Linked DNA regions of Leptothrix cholodnii SP-6. The protein of the gene in region 2 interacts with the protein of the main gene of each other region in a pairwise test. Links are inferred from orthologs where the notes say so. Each region holds a gene or a part of one and is shown on either strand. Other genes may lie near its edges.

Region 1 (3,222 bases), 810 kb from region 2 along the record:
GCTGCCCGGTTGCGCCAGCATCGGAGGGCTCGACACCAGGCCGTGGCCACCCGCAGGCGCCATCGCCGGCAGGGTGCCGAGCACCTCGGGCGGCAGGTCCTTCGGGTCGACCACCTGGGCCGGCGCCATCACGGTCAGCCAGTGGCAGATGTTCTCGAGCTGGCGCACGTTGCCGGGGAAGTCGAAATTCGCCATCAGGACCATCGCCGCGTCCGACAGGCGCTTGGGCTCGCCGCCGAGATCCTTGGCGCTGCGCTGCAGGAAATGGCGGACCAGCCCGGGGATGTCCTCGCGCCGTTCGCGCAGCGCCGGCAGGCGCAGGCGGATGACGTTGAGGCGGTGGAACAGGTCTTCGCGGAAGGCGCCGTCGCGCACCCGCTCCTCGAGGTTCTGGTGGGTCGCGGCAATCACCCGCACGCTGGCCTTCTGCGGCGAATGGCCGCCGACGCGGTAGAACTGGCCATCGCTGAGCACCCGCAGCAGGCGGGTCTGCAGGTCGAACGGCATGTCGCCGATCTCGTCGAGGAACAGCGTGCCACCTTCGGCCTGCTCGAAGCGGCCGCGCCGCGTTGCCTGCGCGCCGGTGAAGGCGCCGCGCTCGTGGCCGAACAGTTCGCTCTCGAGCAGGTCCTTCGGGATCGCCGCCGTGTTGATCGCCACGAACGGCCCGGCGCTGCGCTGGCTGTGCTTGTGCAGCGCGCGCGCCACCAGCTCCTTGCCCGAGCCCGATTCGCCGGTGATCAGCACCGTGACGTTGCTCTGGCTGAGACGGCCGATGGCGCGGAACACGTCCTGCATCGCCGGCGCCTGGCCGAGCATCTCGGGCACTTCGGTGACGTGCTCGTCGACACTTTCCTCGCGCAGGCTCTCGTCGACCGCGCGGCGGATCAGCTCGACCGCTTTCGGCAGGTCGAAGGGTTTGGGCAGGTACTCGAAGGCGCCGCCCTGGAAGGCCGAGACGGCGCTGTCGAGGTCGGAGTAGGCGGTCATGATGATGACCGGCAGGCCGGGGTGGCGCTCCTTGACCTTGGCCAGCAGGTCGATGCCCGAGCCGCCGGGCATGCGGATGTCGCTCACCAGCACCTGCGGCGAGTCGTCCTCGAGCGCGAGCAGCACATCGCGTGGATTGGTGAAGCTGCGCACCGGCAGCTCCTCGCGGGCCAGTGCCTTCTCCAGAACGAAGCGGATGGATTGGTCGTCGTCAACGATCCAGATGGGTTTCATGCTTGGGCAGTCCTGGCTGTGCGGAGCCAACCGCCGGGCACGAAGGCGCCCGGCTAAGGCAGCGGAATCTGTATCTTGAACACGGTGCGCCCGGCTTCGCTTTCACACTCGATCAGGCCGTGGTGCTGCTGGATGAAGTCCTGTGCCAGCGTCAATCCGAGGCCTGATCCACCGTCCCGGCCGGAGACCAGCGGGAAGAAGATGCGATCGCGGATTTCGGCGGGCACGCCGGGTCCGTTGTCCTCGATATGCAAGTCCAGTGCCAGTCGATAGCGGGTGCGGTCGATCGTGACCTGGCGGGCGGCGCGGGTGCGCAGCACGATGCGGGCGTCGCCGTCCTGGCGGCGCTGGGTCAGCGCCAGCGCGGCGTTGTGGGTGATGTTGAGCACCGCCTGGATCAGCTGCTCGCGGTCGCCGCGGAACTCGGGCAGCGAGGCGTCGTAGTCGCGCACGATCACCAGCCCCTTCGAGAACTCGGCCAGCACCAGCGAGCGCACGCGCTCCAGCACCTCGTGGATGTTGACCTCGGCGACGATGTGCGGGCGCCGGTGCGGCGCCAGCAGCCGGTCGACCAGCGCCTGCAGGCGGTCGGCCTCGTGGATGATGACCTGGGTGTATTCGGTCAGCGACTTGTCGTCGAGCTCCATCTCGAGCAGTTGCGCCGCGCCGCGGATGCCGCCCAGCGGATTCTTGATCTCGTGCGCCAGGTTGCGGATCAGCTCCTTGGTCACGCGGACCTGGTCGAGCGTGCGGGTCTCGCGATCCTGGCGCGACTGCTGCTCGATCTCGACCAGCTCCAGCAGCACCTGCTCGCCGTGGTCGATCTGCGTGACGATCGCATGCACCGGCAGCGGATCGCCGTTGTTGCCGGGCGCGCGGCGCAGCAGCGCCTCGAGCCGGCCGGTGCTGTATTCGTTGTCGACCACCGCGCGGAAGGTGCTCTGCAGCAGGTGCGACTCGACGAACCAGTCGAACATGCGCGACTTCTGCAGTGCCCGCCGCGGCAGGCCCAGCACGGCCTCGAAGGCGGCGTTGGCGTAGACGCAGCGGCCGTCGGCCTTGAGCACCGCCACCATCGTGGCGAGGTGGTCGAAGGCGTCGTAGGGGTTGCCTCGCAACAGACTCATGGGTTGCCCAGCTTGGTGATTTCACGTTTGATGGCGGCCACGTCGGCTTCCTTTCGGGCGATCGCCGCCTTCAGCTCGGCCAGCCGGTCGGCGCTGCGCGGCTGGCCGCGTTCGTCGAGCGCGCCACCGTCCTTCTGCAGCTGCGCCAGGCGTTCTTCCTCCTTGCGCAGTTCGGCCTCGAGGATGCGCCGTGCGTCGGTGTCGCGCGCGCGCTGCTCGGCCGGATCGACCCGGGTCTCGCCGGCCGGCCGCGACGCGCCGCCGCTGGCCGCCCCGACGCTGGCCGCGGCAGCCGCTTTCGGCGCCTCGGGGCGACGGCTCTGGATCACGGTGACGGGCGCGCCCTCGAGCGTCTTGCAGCCGCGCTCGGCGGCTTCCTTGCTGCTGATCTGGTCGGTGTAGAGATTGCCAGGACAGCGATAGACCATGCGGTCCTGGGCCTGGGCGGCGGCGCCGGCCAGCAGCAGAAGGCCGCTCGCCAGCGCCATCCTGCAGGCGAATGCGGGCCGGAGGGCGGCCGCTGGAGGAGGGAATCGGGACATGGCTTTCAGTATCACCCAAACGTCTCGCCGGGCTGGCGTGTGGCCCCGCAACGAAAAAGACGGCCCGCAGGCCGTCTTTCGCTGGGCGACGGAGGCGGCGTCCTTGCGGTGCCGCCTGCCGATCACAGCGTGTAGTACATGTCGAACTCGATCGGGTGCGTGGTCATGCGCATGCGCGTGACTTCCTGCATCTTCAGCTCGATGTAGGCATCGAGGTACGAGTCGGTGAACACGCCACCCTTGGTCAGGAAGCTGCGGCCCTTGTCCAGATACTCGAGGGCCTGTTCCAGGCTCGAGCACACGGTCGGGATCTTCGCGTCTTCTTCCGG
Region 2 (3,248 bases):
AGCCGCTGCAGCCGCGCTGGAACGAGATCGATGCGCTGCGCAAGCAGAAGTGGATCGACATCGCCGCCCGCTATCCGAAGATGACGCCCGAACAGCAGGCCCGCACCACCTCGAGAATGGCCGAATGGGCGGCCATGACACCGGCGCAGCGCAACGCGGCACGGCTGCAGTTCGAGCAGGTCAAGCAAGTGCCCGCCACCGAGCGCCAGGCCCGCTGGGACGCCTACAAGTCCCTGCCACCCGAACAACGGGACGCCCTGAGCAAGCAGGCCGCCGACCGCAAGCCGGTGCCTGTCAAGCCGGCCAAGCCGGTCGGCCAGGCACAGGTCAAGTCCAACATCGTCGACACCAGCCGCCCCATCGCCAAGCCCAGCCCGGTGGCTCCCGCCACCGTGCAGGCCGCCGTCGGCGCCAGCACCCGTCCGATCACGCAGCAGCCGATTCCGCCACGGCATCAACAAGCAGGCATGCCCAAGATCGCAGCCACGCCAGGCTTTGTCGACAGCGCGACCCTGCTGCCGCAACGCGGCCCGCAGGGCGCGGCCGTGGAGCCTCCCCGAGCACAGAAATGAATCCCGTGAACCTGGCCGGAGAGCCAAGCGGCACGGCCCGCACCGAAAACACCCCCGCCGCGGCCAATATCCCCACCCTGCGCCGCCGCCTGGCTGCCATGGTCTACGAGGGCGTGCTGCTGTTCGGCGTGGTGATGATCGCGGGCTTTGTCTATTCGGTCCTGACCCAGCAGCGGCACGCCCTCGCCGGCCGCCACGGCATGCAGGCCTTCATGTTCGTGGTGCTGGGCGTCTACTTCAGCTGGTTCTGGGCCAGAGGGCGCCAGACCGTGGCGATGAAGACCTGGCAGTTGCACCTGCAGACCGCCAGCGGCGAAGACGTCTCGCAGACCCGGGCCGCAGCCCGCTACCTGCTGAGCTGGCTGTGGTTCCTGCCGGCCCTGCTGGTGGCCGAACTGGCCGGCTGGCACAGCAGCCGCGACGTATCCGGCGCGCTGATCGTCGGCGTGCTGGCGTACGCCGGCCTGAGCTGGTGGATGCCGCAGCGCCAGTTCCTGCATGACCGGCTGTGCGGCACGCGTCTGGTCCATCTGCCGCGCGCCGCCAGATCACGCTGAATCGGCGAACGCCAGCCGCCCGAAGACCCGCTGGCACAATCGCGCGCATGTCAAATCCCTACAAAGGCCGCACAGGCCTGGATCGGGTCGTGCGAGCGGCCGGCTACTCATGGTCAGGCCTGCAAGCCGCCTACCGCAACGAAAGTGCCTTCCGCCAGGAGACCTGGCTCGCCGTGATCCTGTTGCCCCTGTCTTTCTGGATGGGCCGCGGCTGGGTCGAGGTGGCGCTGCTGGCCGGCAGCGTCTTGCTGGTGATGATCGTCGAACTGCTCAACTCGGCCGTCGAAGCCACCGTCGACCGCATCTCCTTCGATCTGCACGAACTCGCCAAACGCGCCAAGGACTTCGGCAGCGCGGCCGTCCTCATCGCGCTCGCGATCTGCGGCGGCATCTGGGCCGCGGCGCTCTGGGCTCGATTCACGGCCTGAAGACGCATGAAAAAAGCCCGTTCAGCCGAAGCGGAACGGGCGTCCTGACCCGCCGCAGCGGGTGGCCATGACGACGTCAGATGGCCTGTTCGTCGGTCTCGCCGGTGCGGATGCGCACCACCTGCTCGACCGCCGTCACGAAGATCTTGCCATCGCCGATCTTGCCGGTCTTGGCGGCCTTGACGATCGCCTCCAGGCAGCGATCGACGTCGGCGGTCTTGACCACCACCTCGATCTTCACCTTGGGCAGGAAGTCGACCACGTATTCCGCACCCCGATACAGCTCGGTGTGGCCCTTCTGACGGCCGAAACCCTTCACCTCGGTGACGGTGAGCCCGGTGACGCCGACATCGGCCAGCGCCTCACGCACTTCTTCCAGTTTGAAGGGCTTGATGACCGCGGTGATTTGTTTCATGACAAAGCTCCAAAAACGTTGCTGCGACTCAATTTAACCGATTTCACTGCCCTGCGTTACAGGCGCTCCTGATAACGCAAGGCAGGCCATGAAACGGTGCGGACGGCCTTATTTCAGGGCCTTGTAACGCACACGCTTGGGTCGCGCACCTTCTTCGCCCAGGCGCTTCTTCTTGTCGGCTTCATATTCCTGATAGTTGCCCTGGTAGAAGAACCATTGCGAATCGCCTTCGCAGGCCAGGATATGCGTGGCGATGCGGTCCAGGAACCAGCGATCGTGGCTGATCACCATCGCCGAGCCGGCGAACTCGAGCAGCGCGTCTTCGAGCGCGCGCAGGGTTTCGACGTCGAGGTCGTTGGACGGTTCGTCGAGCATCAGCACGTTGCCGCCAGTGGCCAGGGTCTTGGCCAGGTGCAGACGACCGCGCTCACCGCCCGAGAGGTTCTTGACCAGCTTCTGCTGGTCGTTGCCCTTGAAGTTGAAGCGGCCCAGATACGCCCGGCTGGGCATCACGAACTTGCCGACCACCAGGTTGTCGAGCCCGCCCGACAGGTCTTCCCAGACCGTCTTGTCGCCTTCGAGCGATTCGCGGCTCTGGTCGACGAAGGCCATCTTGACGGTCTTGCCGATCTTGACCTCGCCCGCATCCGGCTGCTCCTTGCCCGAGATCATGCGGAACAGCGTCGACTTGCCGGCGCCGTTCGGGCCGATGATGCCGACGATCGCACCCATCGGCACCTTGAAGCTCAGGTTGTCGATCAGCACCCGGTCGCCGAAGCTCTTGCTGACGTTGGTGAACTCGATCACCTCGGTGCCCAGGCGCTCGGCCACCGGGATGAAGATCTCGTTCGTCTCGTTGCGCTTCTGGTAGTCGAAGTCGCTCAGTTCCTCGAAGCGGGCCAGGCGCGCCTTGCTCTTGGCCTGGCGGCCCTTGGCGTTCTTGCGCACCCATTCCAGCTCGATCTTCATCGCCTTGGTGCGGGCGTCCTCGGTGCGCTGCTCCAGCTCGAGGCGCTTTTCCTTCTGCTCGAGCCAGGTCGAGTAGTTGCCTTCGTAGGGGATGCCACGTCCGCGGTCGAGCTCCAGGATCCACTCGGCGGCGTTGTCGAGGAAGTAGCGATCGTGGGTGATGGCCACCACGGTGCCGGGGAAGCGGCTCAGGAACTGCTCCAGCCACTCGACCGACTCGGCGTCCAGGTGGTTGGTGGGTTCGTCGAGCAGCAGCATGTCGGGCTTGGACAGCAGCAGGCGGCACAGCGCGACGCGGCGCTTCTCA

What was found.
Region 1: the proteins of LCHO_RS14510 (region 2) and glnL interact in binary tests that used the Escherichia coli proteins (3 or more experiments, as listed by UniProt). The link is inferred for Leptothrix cholodnii SP-6 from one-to-one orthologs.

Annotation. Positions count from the first base shown.
Region 1 is NC_010524.1:3,999,332-4,002,553, reverse strand. Bases 315-3,222 are described here. They hold glnL (nitrogen regulation protein NR(II)), read right to left. Parts: upstream 2,352-3,222; coding sequence 1,278-2,351; downstream 315-1,277. Other genes in these bases: glnA (type I glutamate--ammonia ligase), read right to left, coding at 3,016-3,222; LCHO_RS17830 (hypothetical protein), read right to left, coding at 2,348-2,839; ntrC (nitrogen regulation protein NR(I)), read right to left, coding at 315-1,224. In the rest of the region: more of ntrC, read right to left, coding at 1-314.
Region 2 is NC_010524.1:3,190,738-3,193,985, forward strand. What follows is about bases 304-3,237. They hold LCHO_RS14510 (P-II family nitrogen regulator), read right to left. Parts: upstream 1,973-3,237; coding sequence 1,634-1,972; downstream 304-1,633. Other genes in these bases: LCHO_RS14495 (DUF3106 domain-containing protein), read left to right, coding at 304-572; LCHO_RS14500 (RDD family protein), read left to right, coding at 569-1,129; LCHO_RS14505 (diacylglycerol kinase), read left to right, coding at 1,177-1,557; ettA (energy-dependent translational throttle protein EttA), read right to left, coding at 2,081-3,237. In the rest of the region: more of LCHO_RS14495, read left to right, coding at 1-303; more of ettA, read right to left, coding at 3,238-3,248. UniProt on the Escherichia coli protein: P-II indirectly controls the transcription of the glutamine synthetase gene (glnA). P-II prevents NR-II-catalyzed conversion of NR-I to NR-I-phosphate, the transcriptional activator of GlnA. When P-II is uridylylated to P-II-UMP, these events are reversed.